DNA from 3 places in the Mesorhizobium sp. DCY119 genome. Region 3 is predicted to be linked to each of the others. Evidence: riboswitches for the same ligand, from Rfam matches in the RefSeq annotation. Region 3 holds a riboswitch; each other region holds the start of a gene.

The links. Region 3 has a riboswitch for cobalamin ahead of DZG07_RS23415 (TonB-dependent receptor). Riboswitches for the same ligand answer to the same signal wherever they lie in the genome.
Region 1: linked by a shared signal. The riboswitch ahead of bluB (5,6-dimethylbenzimidazole synthase) and the one ahead of DZG07_RS23415 (TonB-dependent receptor) in region 3 are both predicted to bind cobalamin.
Region 2: linked by a shared signal. The riboswitch ahead of DZG07_RS10715 (DUF1636 family protein) and the one ahead of DZG07_RS23415 (TonB-dependent receptor) in region 3 are both predicted to bind cobalamin.

Annotation. Positions count from the first base shown of each region.
Region 1 covers NZ_CP031834.1:3,758,938-3,764,887, forward strand. Annotated here, with positions in the region: gene dxs (1-deoxy-D-xylulose-5-phosphate synthase) at 1-288, opposite strand, end outside; gene DZG07_RS18260 (pirin family protein) at 395-1,315, opposite strand; gene DZG07_RS18265 (DUF2277 domain-containing protein) at 1,445-1,717, opposite strand; gene DZG07_RS18270 (exodeoxyribonuclease VII small subunit) at 1,789-2,040, opposite strand; gene DZG07_RS18275 (histone deacetylase family protein) at 2,044-2,970, opposite strand; cobalamin riboswitch at 3,093-3,277, shown strand; gene bluB (5,6-dimethylbenzimidazole synthase) at 3,324-4,049, shown strand; gene DZG07_RS18285 (TetR/AcrR family transcriptional regulator) at 4,056-4,655, opposite strand; gene DZG07_RS18290 (MFS transporter) at 4,772-5,950, shown strand, end outside.
Region 2 covers NZ_CP031834.1:2,215,992-2,221,941, forward strand. Annotated here, with positions in the region: gene cobN (cobaltochelatase subunit CobN) at 1-1,736, opposite strand, end outside; gene cobW (cobalamin biosynthesis protein CobW) at 1,753-2,790, opposite strand; gene DZG07_RS10715 (DUF1636 family protein) at 2,787-3,212, opposite strand; cobalamin riboswitch at 3,250-3,456, opposite strand; gene DZG07_RS10720 (winged helix-turn-helix domain-containing protein) at 3,486-4,685, opposite strand; gene DZG07_RS10725 (NADH-quinone oxidoreductase subunit A) at 5,032-5,397, shown strand; gene DZG07_RS10730 (NADH-quinone oxidoreductase subunit B) at 5,388-5,950, shown strand, end outside.
Region 3 covers NZ_CP031834.1:4,787,962-4,793,911, forward strand. Annotated here, with positions in the region: gene DZG07_RS23410 (ABC transporter substrate-binding protein) at 1-822, opposite strand, end outside; gene DZG07_RS23415 (TonB-dependent receptor) at 876-2,744, opposite strand; cobalamin riboswitch at 2,939-3,147, opposite strand; gene DZG07_RS23420 (hypothetical protein) at 3,213-3,461, opposite strand; gene DZG07_RS23425 (hybrid-cluster NAD(P)-dependent oxidoreductase) at 3,465-4,568, opposite strand; gene DZG07_RS23430 (aromatic ring-hydroxylating dioxygenase subunit alpha) at 4,668-5,915, opposite strand.

The DNA.
Region 1 (5,950 bases), 1.0 Mb from region 3:
CGTGCGGATGCGGTCGCGGCGGCCGGTGAGAATCTTGTGCGGATAGGCCTGGTGGCCAACATCCCAGATAATGCGATCGTCCGGCGTGTCGAAGACGTAATGCAGCGCCACCGTCAGCTCGACCACGCCGAGGCCCGCGCCAAGATGCCCGCCGGTATGCGAAACGGCGTCGATCAATTCGGCGCGCAACTCCGAAGCGAGCTGTGGCAGGTCGCTTTCGGGCAGCAGCTTGAGGTCCGCGGGAATGCGGACCTTGTCCAGCAGCGGCGTTTTGGGTGGCAAAGTCACGAGGTCGAAGCCTGTCTGTAATCCATTTAGTCTACAGATTGGAGATAGAGCGTCGGCTCCGGAAAGTAAATGTGCGGTGATGACGCGTATCCCAGCGTCATAAGCATCAACTTTCAGGCAAAGGTATGAATTCCTGGTCGTCGCCTGGCACGATGTCGAAGCGGCCGGTCTTCCATTCCTGCTTGGCCTGCTCGATTCGTTCCTTGGAGGACGAGACGAAATTCCACCAGATATGGCGTGGCGAACCGAGCGAAGCACCGCCGAACAGCATGAAATGCGCGCCGTTTTCCGCCGAAACGACGATCTCGTCGCCCGGCTTCAGCACCAGCAGACGGTTTTCGGGGAAACGGTCGCCGGAAATCACAATGCTGCCATCGAGCACATAGATGGCGCGTTCCTCGGCGTCGGCTGGAATGCTGTAGCTGGCGCCGGGGGCGAGGCGGATATCGGCGTAGAGCGTGTCGTGATAGGTCGTCACCGGCGCGCGCATGCCTTCAAGCTCGCCGATCACGACGCGACCGGTCACGCCCTCGGCACTGAATTCGGGCAGCGTTGCGCTTGCGGTGTTCTCGAACACCGGCGCGATTTCCTCCTTGTGGTCGGGCAGCGCGATCCAGGTCTGCAGGCCGGAAACCGACATCGGCGCCCCGCGCATTTCCTCGGGCGTGCGCTCGGAGTGGACGATGCCGCGCCCGGCGGTCATCAGGTTCACGTCACCGGGCGAGATCACCATCTCCGTGCCGAGCGAATCGCGGTGCCTTATCTTGCCATCGAACAGATAGGTGACGGTCGAAAGACCGATATGCGGATGCGGGCGCACGTCGAGCGCCTTGCCGGCGCGCAGGATGGCCGGACCCATGCGGTCGAAGAAGATGAACGGCCCGACCAGCCTGCGCTTGGCCGTCGGCAGTGCGCGCCGCACCTCGAAACCGCCGATGTCCTTGGCGTTGGGAATGACCATCAGCTCGATGGCATCGCAGGAGAAGGCGTCACCCGGTTCGGGATCGCGTGCGGGAAAAAAGCTCATGGGACACTCCGGTCTGCGGTTGCGTTCAACCTTATGCAGAGAGGCTACGCCCCAAGCGCGACAATCGAAAGTCCCATACCGGAGACGGCATGTTCAATCGCTGAGCCTAGAACAGGCGCACGACAAGCGTCATGCGTTTGCAAAACGCAGCGCCGAACGGGCCTTCGCCTTGGCGGCTTCTTCCTCGCGGTTGCGCGGATGCTGGTGCGTTTCCATCGAATGCAGCAGTTCGTGCGCCGCCTCCCCTATCTTATCGACGGCGCGGTTGAAGGCTTCCTCGTTCTTCTTGGAAGGTTTCGTCGTACCGCTCAGCTTGCGGACGAACTGAAGTGCTGCGTCGCGGATCTCGTCATGCGTCGCCGGTGGCTCGAAATTGAACAACGTCTTGATATTGCGGCACATCGTCAGCTCCCGGATTTTCCATCGACCCTTTGTCTGCTTCATAACTGGGCGCGAGGTGCCGCGACGTCAAGTCATTCACCGTCGAGCGGCTCCGTGCCCACGGGCTTGCCGTCGCGCGACAGGCGGATTTTCTCGACCTTGTCCTCGGCGGCCTTGAGCAGCCGGTCGCAATGGGTCTTCAGCGCTTCGCCGCGCTCATAGATCTTGATCGACTGGTCGAGCGGCACGTCGCCGCGCTCCAGATCGTCGACGATCTTTTCCAGCGCCTCCAGCGCCTGCTCGAAGCTCATCGCCTTGATTTCTTCACTCGGCTCGGTAGCCATTCCTTATCCTTTCATCAGGCGCTTCACATGCGCCGCGACCGAGAACGACAGGCCCTCGAGGTCGTATCCGCCTTCCAGCAGGCTGACGAGCCGGTTGCTCGCATGGCGCGTGGCGCGGTCCATGAGTTCGCCGGTCGCCCAGTCGAAATCGTCTTCGGTCAGGTTGATCTCGGCCAGCGGGTCGCGGTGATGCGCATCGAAACCGGCCGAAATGATGATCAGGTCCGGCGCGAAATCGTCGATCGCCGAAAACACGCGCGAACGCATCGCCTCGCGAAAAATGTCGCTGCCGGTCTGCGGGGCCAGCGGCGCGTTGACGATGTTGCCGGCGCCGGTCTCGTTCTTCGCGCCGGTGCCGGGGTAAAGCGGCATCTGGTGCGTCGAGCAGTAGAGCACGGACGGGTCGTCCCAGAAGATGTCCTGCGTGCCGTTGCCGTGATGCACGTCCCAGTCGACGATGGCGACGCGCTCGGCGCCGTGCTTCTTCTGTGCATAGCGCGCGGCGATCGCGGCATTGTTGAACAGGCAGAAGCCCATCGCCGTGGTCTTTTCGGCATGGTGCCCCGGCGGGCGGCTGGCGACGAAGACATTGTCGGCCTTGCCGGAAAACACGTCGTCCACAGCCGCGTTCGCCGCACCTATCGCCGTCAGCGCCGCGATCCAGCTTTTGGGGCTGGCGGAGGTGTCGGCGTCGATGGAACGGATACCCTCTTGCGGGATAGCCGCGCGCACCTTTTCGACATGGCTTTCCGGGTGAGCGTAAAGAATCGTCGCCTCGTCGCCCTCCGGTGCCTCGACTCGGTCGAGTGCGGCAAAGGCCTCGTCTTCCAGCACGCGCGCGATTGCACGCAGGCGGTCCGGGCGCTCCGGGTGGCCGGGCGGCGTCAGATGCTCGAGATAGATCGGATGTGAATAGAGACGCGTCGTCATGCAAACATCCTATCAGGAAAGACCGTGCCGCCGCCATGCGTCGGCCCCCGAAGCCTGGGGAAAATCCTCTTTGCGAAGTCATAGGTCGGCATCGGGGGATGTTTTTGCAAGCGTTGCGCGTTAAGTCTTCGGCACTGTCAGGTGCCCGCCGCAAGGTGGGAGAATCGGGAACACGGTGAAAATCCGTGGCGTGCCCAACGCTGTAAGGGGAACCGCATCGGCAAATGCCACTGTTCGCGAGAACGGGAAGGCGCCGCAAGCGGGATGAACCCAAGCCAGAAGACCGGCCCGGTAGAGATAGTCATCCGCGTGGACAGGCGGAGCGACATTTTTCGATCGCAAGGGGAAATGCGATGAATGTTGTCCGCAACCACGTCTGCCGTGAAAATGCTTTCGAAGACGCCGAGCGCGATGCCGTCTACCGCGCCATCTTCACCCGCCGCGACGTGCGCAGCCATTTTCGTCCAGACCCGATAGACGATACGGTGCTGGCCCGGCTGCTTCTCGCCGCCCATCACGCGCCTTCCGTCGGCTTCATGCAGCCCTGGAACTTTATCGTCGTCCGCGACATGCAGCGCCGGCAGGCCGTGCGCGATCTTTTCCTCGCCGCCCGCGAGCAGGAACTGCCTAATATCGCCGAGGAGCGGCAGGCGCTCTACCGCAAGCTGAAACTGGAAGGCATCTGCGAAAGCGCGCTGAACCTCTGCATCACCTGCGACCGCTCTCGCTCGAAGGGTTCGCCGCTCGGCCGCTGGCACAATCCCGAGATGGACGTCTACAGCACCGTTTGCGCCGTGCAGAATTTCTGGCTGGCGGCGCGCACTGAGGGCATCGGCGTCGGGTGGGTCAGCATCCTCGACGCGGACGCTTTGAAGCGCGTGCTGAACATTCCCGGCCACGTCGTTCCGATCGCCTATCTCTGCGTCAGCCATGTCTCGGAATTCGCGCCGCGACCCGACCTCGAACGAAACGGCTGGGGCGCCCGCCTGCCGCTCTCCAGCCTGATCATGAGCGAGACCTTTGGCGGCGAAGGCGAAGACGCACTGAAGGAGGTCGCTGACGAAGCGAACCGTTCGTGACCCCTCTCAGCCCTTCTCGACCAGCAGCCCGTTAAGCAAGGTCTTGAAGGCCGAGACGGCTTTGCGTGAGGTTTCCTCGGGATCATCGGAATTCGCGATCCTCTGCGATGCTTGGCTGCTCGCGCCATTGATCAGCCGCGCAGCTGTGCCCGCATCGAGATCGGGAACGACAATCCCCTCCTCCTGCAACCGGGTCAGGTTTTCCGTCATCGAGGCTTCGCAGGCGCTGGCGTTCGGCCATTGCGACGGATCGCCCAGCACGGCAGGGGCGTCGCGGAACAGGATGCGCTGGATTTCCGGGTCGAGCGCCAGTTCGATGTAGCTCGTGCATTCGTCGACGAAATGCTGCCAGCGCGTCGGCGCCTTTTCCGCGATTTCGCGCACCCGCACCGCCATCTCGCCGTCGATCTCGGCAATGACGGCCTGAAGCAACCCCTTCTTGTCGCCGAAGTGATGATAAAGCGCGCCGCGCGTCAGGCCGGCTGCGGCGGTGAAATCGTCCATCGATGCTTCCGCATAGCCGACAGTGCCGAAGGCATGACGCGCAGCCTCCACCAGCTTGGCGCGCGTTTCGGCGATCATCTCCTTGCGTGGTTTATGCGCCATCAAATCTCCTTCGCATACGATGCGTATATTATTTGACATACGCGACGTATGCAACTATCTAGATTGCATACGCCACGTATGTAAGTGGTGCCCCTCTGGAAATCCAGGAGCGTTCGATGTCCAACCCCTATAGCGAGATATTCAAGGCGCCGGGAGCCAAAGGCTTCGCTGCCGCCGGTTTTATTGCGCGGCTGCCAATCGCCATGGCGCCGATCGGCATCGTCGCCATGCTGTCGCAGACCCATGGCGAATACTGGCTGGCGGGTGCCGTCTCTGCAACCTATGCGCTGACCAATGCGGTCTTCGCCCCTCAGATCTCGCGGCTGGTCGATCGCCTCGGCCAGACAAGGGTACTCGTGCCGACAACGATCATCTCGGTGATCGCCTTCGCCGCACTCCTGATCGCCACCAACCAGAACTGGCCGATCTGGACATTGTTCGTATCGGCGTTTGTGGCCGCGGCAATGCCCAGCATGCCGGCAATGGTGCGTGCGCGCTGGTCCGAGATTTTCCACGACCGTCCTGAACTCAACACCGCCTTCGCCTTCGAATCGGCTGCGGACGAACTCGTCTATATCGCCGGCGCGTCGCTGTCGGTGGGCCTCAGCGTGGCCCTGTTCCCGGAAGCGGGCATGCTGGCGAGCACGCTGTTCCTCGCATTCGGATCGGTGGCCTTCATCCTGCAACATTCGACGGAACCCGGAATCAGGCCGCTGGACCATGGTGGCGGCGGCTCGGCGATCCGGCAGCGGCCGGTTCAGATCATCACCTTTGCCCTGATCTTCATCGGCGCGATCTTCGCGACCGCTGAAGTCAGCGCGGTGGCGATCACCAAGGAACTCGGCCAGCCGAGCGCTGCAAGCCTTGTCATCGGCGTCTATGCCGTCGGCTCCTTCGTGGTCGGCCTGATCATCGGCGCGCTGAACCTGAAAATGCCGTTGCAACGCCAGCTGGCCATCGCGGTCGCCATCATTGCGCTGACGACACTGCCGCTGCTGGTCGTGAATACCGTGCCGTTGCTGGCGCTGGCCATCTTCGTCAGCGGCGTGGCTATCTCGCCCACCTTCATCACCGCTTTCGGCCTGATCGAGCGCCGCGTACCGGCAGCAATGCTGACCGAAGGGGTCACCTGGGTGATGACCGGCATCGGCATCGGCATGGCGCTCGGCTCATTCGCAACCGGATGGGTGGTGGATAATTACGGCGCCCACAACGGCTTCTGGGTGTCGGTGGCAGCCGGCACGATTGCGCTGCTGACCGTGCTTCTGGGCCAGAGGTCGCTCGGCGGCGAGAGA
Region 2 (5,950 bases), 2.3 Mb from region 3:
TCCAGCGTGCCATGCGCGCCGACATGGACCAGCGCGTGGCAGCCGAATTTCTTGCGCAGCCACAGGCCGAAAGCGAGCAGCGCGTGACGGGGCGGCAGCGTTGGGTCGTGATAATCGGCGCGGCGGTCAGCCGAGCGTCCGCGATCCGGGGCAAGTGCTACGGTGATGTTGCCGAAGGTTGCGGCGCGGAAGGGGAAGGTTTCCACATCCGGCTTGCCCCACGCAGCCTCCACCGTCGCCCGCGCCTCCTCAGGCAGATCTTTCGCGAAGACAAGATAATCTTCTAAGCTCAGCCCATTATTGCCGTGCTCCAGCAAGCCCAATAGTTCGCGCGGCGATTCGGGAATCCCTTCAACAGCATAGCCCTGTTGCTTCAGGTCATGCAGCATGGCGAGAACACTGGAGGGAACGTCAAGACCGACGGCATAGCCGGTGCGGCCGGGCGCGCTTGGATAATCGGGAATGAGAATGGCGAGCTTGCGCGTCGGGCGCGGCTCGCGCTGGAGGCGGATGAAGGCTGCGACGAGGCTTGCCACTTGCTCGACGCGGTCCGGCTCGGGGTGATTGGCGAGACCCTTGAAAGCGAGGGCCGCGTCGACTTCGATCTCTGCCTTGAACGAAATCGCGCCGGCAAGGATGCGGCCGTCGAGTTCTGGCATGACCACATGCATTGCGAGATCGGCGGGGGCGAGGCCGCGCTGGTTCGTGGCCCAGGCGTCGCGGCGCGTGGTTGCGACGATAACCTGGAATACCGGCACGCCGGCGCGGTCGAACAGCGTTTCGCTGCCGGGCTCAGCGCCGGAGGCGAAGGCGGTTGCGGTGATGATCGCGGCGGGTTTCAGGTCTGCCAGCGCGTTTTCGACGAAGGCGAGGGAGGCCATGTCCTTCAGGCTGGAAACGAAGATCGGAACGGGGTTCATGCCATGTCGGCGCAGCGCCTCCACAAGCGCGTCGATCGGCGCGACATCGGCGGCGAGCAGCATCGAGCGGTAGAACAGGATGGGGATGACGGGGGCTTTTTCCTCCCCCCTTGAGGGGGAGGTGCCGCCAAAGGCGGCGGAGGGGGTTGCTGCGGCAGTGCTCGGCGTTTCTTGGCGTTGGCGCGCGGCCGGGACGACCCCACCCCCGGCCTGCGGCCGGACCCTCCCCTCGAGGGGGAGGGGGACGTCGCGCTCGACGACACCCCTTGCCGGGTCGTAAAAACCGGCCTTCGGCACCGTAACCGGCGCTGTTTGTGCGCCTTCTCCGCCGGCCAGCCCCGCCAGCCGCCGCACCAGCCCGCGCATATTCTCAGGTCCGCCCTCACGGAAATAGGCGAGCAGCCCGTCCAGCTGCTCGCGCGGCAGGGTCGAGCATTCGATCAGCCGGAGGTCTTCGTCGTGGCTTTCGCCGGGAAGCAGCGCCAGATGGATATTCTTCTCGCGGCACATTGCGGCGAGCCGGTCGCAGCCATAGCGCCACCAATCATAGCCGCCGAGGATGCGCACCAGAATGACCTTGGCCCGGCTGGCGGTGTGGTCGATCCACAGATCGACCGACATCGGGTGGCGCAGGTCGCGAAGGGCGGCCAATCGCATCGAGGGCAGCGTTTCGGCTTCTTGCTTCCATGCCGCCGCCAGTCCGGCCAGATCGCTGTCGGTGAAGGACAGGGCCACGATATCCGCCGGTGCTTGCCGCAGATCGACCGGCTCGACCAGATCGTCGAGCGAGGCGGATGTCGTGGTCAGTATGTGCATGGCGGCACGCTGTTGGTCAGTTGACCAGTATGCGCTCGATCGCGGCGCGATTCAGCCCCTTCAGGCCAATGACGACGAGACGCGAGCGGCGGTCGTCGGCAGCCGTCCAGGCGCGGTCGTAATAGTGGTTGACGCGTGGGCCGACGGCCTGGACCAGAAGCCGCATCGGCTTGCCGCCGACATCAACGAAACCCTTCACGCGCAGCACGTTTTCTTGTTCGGCAGCCGTCGCCACGCGCTTGGCCAGCGCGTCGGGATCGGAAATCGCCGGAAGCTCGATGATGAAGGAGTCAAAATCATCGTGCTCGTGGTCGAGTTCGTCGTCGTGATGGGTCTTGCGGTTCTCGATGTCGTCCTCGACGGCCAAACCGAGGCCGAGCAGCACCGAGGGATCGACCTTGCCCTGCGCGGTCGGGACGATTTTCACGGCGCGCGACAGATGCTCGCTGATGATGGCGTTGGCGCGGGCGCTGCCGGCTGCGTCGAGCAGATCGCTCTTGGAGAGAATGATGAGGTCGGCGCAGGCGACCTGATCCTCGAACACTTCCTCGACCGGGTCGTCATGATCGAGCGAATCGTCTTCCTGGCGCTGCGCCTGCAGAGCATCGAGGTCGGATGCAACCTTCCCTGCGGCCAGTGCGGGGCCATCCACCACGGCGACGACGCCGTCTACCGTCACGCGGCTCTTCACGCTCGGCCACTGGAATGCCTGCACCAGCGGCTTGGGCAGCGCCAGGCCGGAGGTCTCGATGATGATGTGATCGACTTTCGGCTCCAGCGCCAGGATCTGATCCAGCGCCGGCACGAAATCGTCGGCGACGGTGCAGCACAGGCAGCCATTGGCCAGCTCGACGATGTTTTCCTCCGGGCAGGCATCCACGCCGCAACCTTTGAGGATTTCGCCATCGATGCCGATATCGCCGAATTCGTTGACGATCAGGGCCAGCCGGCGGCCATTGGCGTTTTCGAGGATGTGGCGGATCAGCGTAGTCTTTCCGGCGCCGAGAAAGCCGGTGACGACGGTGCAGGGAACGCGGGCGGCGGAAGCGGTCATGAATTGTCCTTCAGGAGATCGAGGGGAGGGATGCGCGCGACGAGGCCGCGCTTGAGGCTGTCGGGGCGGCCGCGCCAAGGCAGGATGCCGTCGGTCGAGGTCGCGAAAAGCTTTGCGCCGGTGATCAGATCGGGTCCGCTTTCGGTCGTGAGGTCGCCGAAGACGTAGCTCCACGAGCCGTCGCGCAGCAGGGCAGCGCTCAGACGACTCTTGCAGTTGCCGAGGCATTCGACCTGTTTGACGGTGATCTTCTCGGGCGCTGCGGCGCGAATCGCACCTTGGGCAAGATGCTCGCCGGCGCGGGGCCGAGCATCCGAGCCGGTTTCGTCGCGACAGGAGGAGCAGACGAGAATCGTTACGCCGGGCGCGCCCAAATCTTGGGAGTCCTCGGCCAGTTGGATAGGATTGCCGTCGGCTTTCACAGAATCATGCTCCTTGCCCGGGACACCCGCCAGGCGGTCGGATTTTTCGTCTGACGGCAGGTCTCCTGGCTCGCGGGTCGTCGCTTCATGCCGCCTTCCCGGGAAAAATCCCAGTGGCTGTCGGCCTTCGGCTATCCGCTTACAGTTGCGGGGACAGCTGCGGACTTGGGCATGTTCGCCCGGCACCGCATTCCCTCTTAGCCCCTCCCTTTGCGGAGAGGGGACCGTCGCGGGCGAATTTAGGCGGTGGTGCCTTGCGCTGTCAACGCGTGGTTACGACGCGATTATGTCGGCCAACGCCGGGGCGAGGTCTCCGGCTGGCGATATCTCGATGCGATCGAGTTCGAGCCAGGACATCATCAGGCGCAGTTCTTCGATGAGAGCTGCGGCAGTGTGGTCCGGCGCGCCCGGTTCGGCATAGGCGGCCAGCACGCGCAGGACACGGCCCGGTCGGTCCGCCTTCACATCGATGCGCGCCACAATCGCGTCGCCGAGCAGGAAGGGCAGGACATAATAGCCATACTGCCGCTTTTCGGCGGGCGTGTAGATCTCGATGCGGTAGCGGAAATTGAACAGGCGCTCCGTGCGGGCGCGTTCCCAGACCAGCGGGTCGAAGGGGGCGAGGAGGGCGCGGGCCTCGACCTTGCGGGGGATGCGGGCACCGGCATGAAGCCAGGCCTGATGGGTCCAGCCTTTGACCCTGATGGGCAGAAGCTCGCCCGATTCGACCAGCTCCTCGATGCGGCCCTTCATGTCGGCGGGCGAAAGGCGGAAATAGTCGCGCAGGTCGCTGTAGGTGGCGATGCCGAGCGCGCGGGCCGAAATGCGCAGCAAGTCGCGATGCGCGTCGGGAGCCGACGGAATGGGCGCATTATATATGGAGGCGGGCAGGACGCGCTCGGGCAGGTCATAAAGACGCTCGAAGCCACGGCGCGAAGATGTTGTGATCCGCCCGGCCCAGAACAGCCATTCGAAAGCGTGTTTCTCGTCGCTCCAGCCCCACCAGCCGCCCGAGCCCTTGGCGCCATCGATGTCGGAAGCCGCGATCGGGCCTCGGTTGCGGACTTCCTGATAAATCTCATCGATCAGGCCTTCGTTCTCCCGCGCCCATTTCGCCAGCCCGGTGTACATTTCCTCGTGCCGGCCAGCCCGTTCCATGCGCCAGCGCATGAGGGGATAGGTTTCGACCGGAAGGAACGATGCCTCATGCGCCCAGTATTCAAAGAGCGCACGTTTTCGTGATGTGGCAGCGTTATCGAGTAACGCGCGCGGGTAGGGACCAAGCCGCGAGAACAGCGGCATGTAATGCGCCCGCACCACCGCACTGACGGAATCGATCTGCAGCAAGCCGATGCGCGAAAGCACCTTGTTGAGATGTCGCCGGTCGATGGTCCCTGTCGGTCGTGGATCGGCAAAACCCTGGGCGGCGAGCGCGATGCGTCGCGCCATGGCAAGCGGGATCGTTTCCTTCATTCTTCGGCCGTCCGGATATGCATGAGGCGGGTGTCTTTGCGTCAACTGGAATCGAAATGTGGAGTTCAGCCTAGCAGGCCTGCGACGGGAATTGTGTCAGGATAAAAAGTGGAGTAAAAAGGTAAGGAAATCAAATGCGCCTTGTGCAACGCAAATCGCTGAAAAGCGATTGGCGTAGCCATGCTTTCGCCAAGGTTTGACTTGCGTCCCCCGATTGCCTGCGCTAACCCTCGCCGCGTTGCAGCATAGTTTCTCGCCGCGGCCTTCGTAGGCAATCTGTCGCGGTCTGGCGGTTCGACTCAATGCTATAATTCAGGCCGATCGGCCACCAACGGAAAGTCGGAGCATGAGCGCGCTCTTAAGTTCATATCTTCCCATCGTCATTTTCATCGGCGTGGCCCTCGTGGTCGGGCTGGCGCTGATCGCAGCGCCCTTCCTCGTGGCCTACCGCAATCCGGACCCGGAAAAGCTGTCGGCCTATGAGTGCGGCTTCAATTCGTTCGACGATGCGCGCATGAAGTTCGACATCCGCTTTTATCTGGTTTCCATTCTCTTCATCATCTTCGACCTTGAAGTGGCCTTCCTGTTTCCGTGGGCGGTTTCCTTCGGCAAGATCGGCATGCTCGGCTTCTGGTCGATGATGGTCTTCTTGGCGGTGCTCACCATCGGCTTCATCTACGAATGGAAAAAAGGAGCGCTGGAATGGGATTGAACGACATGTCTCCCACAATGGTCGCTGCCAAGCCCAAGGGCATTCTCGATCCGAACACCGGCAAGCCGATCGGCGCCGATGATCCGTTCGTGATGGACATCAACAACGAGCTTTCCGACAAGGGCTTTATCGTCACCTCGTCGGAGGCGCTGATCACTTGGGCGCGCACCGGCTCGCTGATGTGGATGACCTTCGGTCTCGCCTGCTGCGCCGTCGAGATGATGCACATCTCCATGCCGCGCTACGACGCCGAGCGCTTCGGCATCGCGCCGCGCGCTTCTCCGCGCCAGTCGGACGTGATGATCGTTGCCGGCACGCTGACCAACAAGATGGCTCCCGCGCTGCGCAAGGTCTACGACCAGATGCCCGAGCCGCGCTATGTCATCTCCATGGGCTCCTGCGCCAATGGCGGCGGCTATTACCACTATTCCTATTCGGTCGTGCGCGGTTGCGACCGCGTGGTGCCGGTGGACATCTATGTACCCGGCTGCCCGCCGACCGCGGAAGCGCTGCTCTACGGCATTCTTCTCCTCCAGAAGAAGATTCGCCGCAC
Region 3 (5,950 bases):
GGCCGCCCCCGCCGCATCCTGCAGAATCCGCGCGACTTCGAGCGTGAAGGGGGCGCCGCAGATCGTGTACTTCGACGGGATATTGACGGCCGTGCTGCCCGCTGTCAGCGCCTTGAAGGCAGGGTGGACATAGCCCTCCTCGGCCAGTGCGGGGCCTGGATAATCGCCCTCGCTGGAGACGACGAGATCGGGATCGGCGAGCACCAGCAGTTCCAGCGGCAGTTTCGACGTGCCGGTGAGGCCGAGCCGCGCAGCGATGTTTTCGAGGCCGGAGATGCCGATCAGCGCATCGACCAGCGTGCCGGAGCCGGAGGTGTAGCTGTTGGCGGAGTAGGTCGCGACAGACTTGCCGGAGGGCGGCTGCGCGCGGAGCTTCGCTAACGCGTCATCGATCTCGGCCAGAAGCGCAGACGCCTTTTCCTGCCGTCCCAGCAGCGTGCCCATGCGCGAGATGTGTTCGCGGATGTCGTCAAGGGAATTTGCCGGCGCAAATTCCTCCACGCGAAAGCCGAGCCGCCGCAGAAGCTCGACGGTCGTGCGCGTCGTGAAGGTGCCTGCGATGATCAGGTCCGGCTGCATGAGAAAGACTTCCTCCGCCAGCCCATGGTTGACCACATAGCCGCCAGCCTGATCGGCAAGCACCGACGCATTCCTGTCGCCGGCGAGATAGGAGACCGAATAAAGCTGGCCCTCGCCGGCGATCAGCATGGCGAGCTGGTCGGTGCAGACATTCATCGAGACGACGCGATGCGGAGCCTCGGCGGCGAGAGCCGCAGAGGCGTTGAGAACCGAGACCATCAAGATCGCCATGATTCGTTTCATGCTTTTCTCCGGGCACCGGGCCCCAATAGAGGCCCGATGCAGAACCTCACCGTTCAGAACGTTCGCGTAAAGCTCAGATTGAAAGTGCGCCCCGGCGCGCGGTAGTCGGTGACGGTGGCGTATTCCTCGTCGAACATGTTCTCGACCGAGAATTTGAACTGCGACTGCGCATCGAGGGCATAGAGCGCGGTGAAATCGACCGTCACGTAGTCCGGCAGTTCGACGGTGTTGGCCGCATTGGAATAGCGCGCCGCGCCATAGAGAACTTTCGCCGTCAGGTCGAGCTGCTCGGTCGGGCTGTAGGTGAGTTCGGCCGTTGCCTTGAAGCGGTCGCGATAGGGAATGTACTTGCCATTGTCCTGGTTGAGCGGCTCACGGATGTCGATCGTGGCCTTGCCGCTCCATTCGTCGCTGAAGCGGTGCGCCAGCGTCACCTCGAAACCGGTTATGCGGGCGCTTGCGACGTTGAAGGGAAGATAGGTCGGCGGATTGGAGGCAATCGCGTCGGCGAGGAAGGTCTGATAGAAAGCGAGGTCGACGCTGGTGCCAGCCGTTGCCTGCCAGTTCAGCCCGACCTCGTAGGAGCGCGACTTTTCAGGCTTCAAATCCGGGTTGGAATAGCCGGGATAATAGAGATCGTTGAAGGTCGGCGCGCGGAAGCCGGTGGCGTAGGACGAGCGCAGCACGAGATCGGGCAGCACTTCGTAGCTCGCGCCGACATTGTAGGTGGTGGCGCTGCCGAACTGGCTGCTGTGATCATAGCGGATGCCCGTGTCGACGCGGAGCGCCTCGTACTCCAGCGAATACTGGCTGAAAAGTGCGGCCAGGTCGCGCGAATCGACGGCGAAGTCGACGGTCGAATCGACCTGCTCGCGATAGGCTTCGACGCCGCCCGTCAGGATGTGGCTGGCCTTGCCGGTCTCGAAGCGTTTTTCGGTCGAGGCGAATATGCCGTAGCGCTGCGTGTCGAACTGGCTGTCGCCACCCGGCACGTCGTCGCGGAAATTGGTCGAGTAATCGAGGCCGGAGCTGAGTTCGACCGTCGAGGACCAGCTGTCGGAATGGAGGACATGCGCGCCCACTTTGCCGGCAAAGGTCGTGGTGTCGACTTCGTTTGCGGATGGGAACGTCGCGTCGTACTGGCTACGGCCGCGCGCGAACAGGCCGTCGGCGTAGAGCCGGCCCCAATCAAATTCCTTCGAGAGCGAAAGATTGGCCGAGCCTTGCAGGAAGCCGTCATCGTCGGGCTCGTGACCCCAGGCGAGCGGCGTGGTAAAGTCATAGCCGCGCGTGCCCAGCAGGCTGCCGCTGAGCGCGTAGTTCACGCCGCTTTCGCTGCGTCCCTGGACGGTGCCGGAGACATAGCCGCCCCAGGGATGGGTGACGCCGGTGGTGAGCGTGGCACAGGCATTGCGGCCATCGGCGCAGGCTCCGCCCTGTTTGGTGATGATGTTGACGACGCCGCCCATGGCGTCGGCGCCGTACTGGGCCGAATGCGCGCCCTTGGCGACCTCGATGCGTTCGATCGAAGCCAGCGGGATGTTGAAGATGGAGGTCGTGCCGCTGGTGGCCGAGCTTGCCCGCACGCCGTTGATCAACACCAGCGTTTGGGTGGCCGACATGCCGCGCAGATAGACATTGGCCGACGCCCCCTGCCCGCCATAGGAAATGATCGAAACGCCGGTATAGGACTTCAGCAGCGACGGCAGGTCGGGTGCTGCCGACTGCTCGATCTCCCTGCGGTCGATGACCGTCACCGACGAGGTCGAGCGCGCCAGCGTGGTCTCGCGCCGCAGCGGCGTTGTGACGACGACCGTGTCGAGTTTGATTACGTCCGCGGCGCCGTCATCCAGCTCCTGCGCGCCGGCATTATTCGTGAAAGCCAGCGCCAATGCGCCAGCCAAAATGGTCGATTTCTGCATGTCTGCCCCCGATAGGCTTTTGGCGGGCGGCAAAGCGCGCCCGAAGGTTTGATGACAAACCGCAGACAGGAAAATGATCGACAGGCAGACTATGAAACGACGACATCGAACCCTCGGCCAACCCCGGCATGCGGCAACACTTTTTCAAATGTCACCGCCACGGGCGACCGCGCCTGAACACACCCCGTGTTCAAGCATGGGTGACCGGAAAAGGCAGGTCTCCTGACTTCCGGGTCTATGCTTGTCTTTCGCCTTCCCAATCGCGCTGAAGCGCTTTTAGTGGCCTGGTTGAAAGAAAGCTCGCCGGCTACAGTTGCGGGGGCAGTCTCGGCTTCGATCTGTCGATCTCACCGTGTTCCCTTTTCATCCGCCGTGAAGCGGAACCAATTCCGATTCCACTGGTAGCTGTGCGTCCGGCGAGCGTCAACCGGGTTTGGCGGTGTGTGGAAAAAGCCGATGTGGAAATGCCTAAACGGCCGAGCCGTTTGCGGCGAGCATGAACATGCCTCGCAGACGGCGCAGGCCATCGGGCAATGGCGCACGGCGATCGAGGCGAGCGACTTCGCGGGCGGCGGCAGTGCGTATGTCGCTGCCTTGCGGCAGCCATAGCAGCCACGACAGGAAGATATCTTCCGGGCACGACAGGGCTGGGTCTTCGACGGACGCAGCCGAGCCGGCGGGACGCTCGATCGCGCCCGATTGCCAATGCGAGCCCATGGATCAGGCCTCGACCGTCAGCGCACCGAGCGGCTTCGAACAACAGGCGAGGATGAAGCCGTCCTCGATTTCGTGGTCGAGAATGCCGCCATTGTGGCTCATCTCGACCTCGCCCGAGACCTTCTTGATCTTGCAGGTGCCGCACAGGCCGAACTCGCATGCGGCTGATATGCGCACGCCGGAAGCGCGGGCCGTCTGCAGCACGGTCTGGCCGGAGACGCAGTCGGCATCGATATCCGACAGCGCAAAGCGGATCGGGGTGATCTGCTCGACAGGCGCGCTATCGGGCGCGGGCGTGGAGGCGTCGGAGAACGGCGCCGGAACGACTTCCACCGGAGGCGCGCCAAAGCTTTCCTGATGATAATGCGCCATGTCGAAGCCTGCGGCCTCGAGCATCTGGCGCACCGCGCGCATGAACGGGTCGGGGCCGCAGCAGAAGACTTCGCGGTCGCGGAAATCGGGCGCCAGAAGCGGCAGGCGCACGGCATCGATGCGGCCCATATGGCCGCTCCAGACTTCTCGGTTCGAGCGCTCCTCGATGAGGAAGCCGAGCGACAGGCCGGGCATGCGGCTGCCGAGCAGTTCCAGCTCCTTGCGGAAGATGATCTCTTCCGGGCGGCGCGCGCAGTTGACGAAGGCGACGTCGGTCCATGGCGCGCAATCGTTCAGCCAGCGCAGCATCGACATCATCGGCGTGACGCCGGAACCGGCGGAGACGAACAGGTATTTCGCCGACGGATGGTTGTGATGGGAGAAATCGCCTGCCGGGCCGTAGGCCTTGATGTGGACGCCGGGCACGAGATTGTCGAACATCCAGCGCGTGCCGACGCTGCCGGCCTGCGCCTTGACCGTGACCGCGATGGAGAACGGCCGCGACGGGCTGGAGGACAGCGTGTAGGTGCGCATCAGCGGGCCGTCTTCCAGCGGCAGTTCCAGCGTGACGAACTGGCCGGGCTGGTAGCGGAACCAGGTCTGGTTGTCGGAGCGGAAGATGAAGGTCTTCACCTCCGACGCCTCGTCGATCACGCCGATGCATTCCAGCACCTGCAGCCGGTCGTTCCACGGCACCATCTCGTCCAGATGCCGATAAAGGGAAAGTTCCGTCATCGCGTTCATCCGCTTAGTTCCGTTTGATTGACCATGAGCTTGTCCGAAAACCGGCAACCACTTTTCGCTAACGCGGTCCTACGGTTCGGGCTCATGGTCTTAGGCCACGCTGCGCAGCGCCGGCTTTTCGTCGTCGGTCAGGCGCGGCTCGATGAAGTTGCAGTACCATTCGACGAACTGCATCACGCCGCCCTCATGCTCGACCGAGTAAGGTCCGGGCTCATAGGCCGGCGACTTGATGCCGAAGGCATTTTCCTCGACGATCCTGCGGTCCTGATCGTTGGTCTCGGTCCAGACATGGGTGAGTTCAGCGAGATCGTAGTCGACACCCTCGACCGCATCCTTGTGCACCAGCCATTTGGTGGTGACTGCCGTTTCGGTTGCCGAGATCGGCAGCACGCGGAAGGTGACGGCGTGGTCGCCCAGCACATGGTTCCAGGTGGTCGGGTAGTGATAGAGCAGCAGCGCGCCGATCTTGTCGGCAGTGACGATATCGGAAAGGTTCTTCCTCACCGCGCGCTTGCCGGACATCGTGTAGCTGACGGCGTCGCGCAGCAGCGGCGCACGCGTGGCACGGTACTGGCCACCGGCATCGATGCGGAACTTGCTCGGCAGGCCGACAGCCTCGCACTTCGCCCAATGGGCAAGCATTTCGGGATCGCTTTCGGCACCGTTGACGCCGGTGACTGTCGGAGCTTCCGGGAAGGTCTTACAAAGTTCGGGATGGTTCGCCGCGCAGTGATAGCACTCGCGGTTGTTTTCCCAGACCAGCTTCCAGTTGCCCTTCTCGACGATGGTGCTTTCGAAAGCGACCTTCGCGTCGCGCAGGCGGTGCGGCAAAAGATAAGGCTCGACCATCGCCCGCATCGGCGCGAAATCCGCAGGCTCCTTGGCGAGGCAGATGAAGATGTAGCCGCCGACGCTTTCGCAGGCGACGGGCTTCAGGCCGAACTGGTTCTTATCGAAGCCCTCGGCCATCTGGCGGGCAAACAGCAGGCGGCCGTCGAGCTCATAGGTCCACTGGTGATAGGGGCAGACGAGCTTGGCCGTCGTGCCCTTTTCGGCGGTGCAGACGCGCGAGCCGCGATGGCGGCAGGAATTGTGGAAGGCGCGGATGTCGCCCTTCTGGTCGCGCACGACCAGCACGGGATAGTCGCCGATCTGCGCGGTGATGTAGCTGCCGGGCTTGGGCAATTCGCAATCATGGCCGAGGAACAGCCAGTCGCGATACCAGATCAGCTCAAGATCCAGCTTGAAATAGTCCGGATCGGTGTAGAAAGCCTGCTCGAGGCTGAAGCCCTCGCGGCGGTTGCGTAACTGCCGCAGCATCTCATTGCGCGCATCCATGTCCTGTCCTCGCTATCCAAGGACTGAACTGGTGG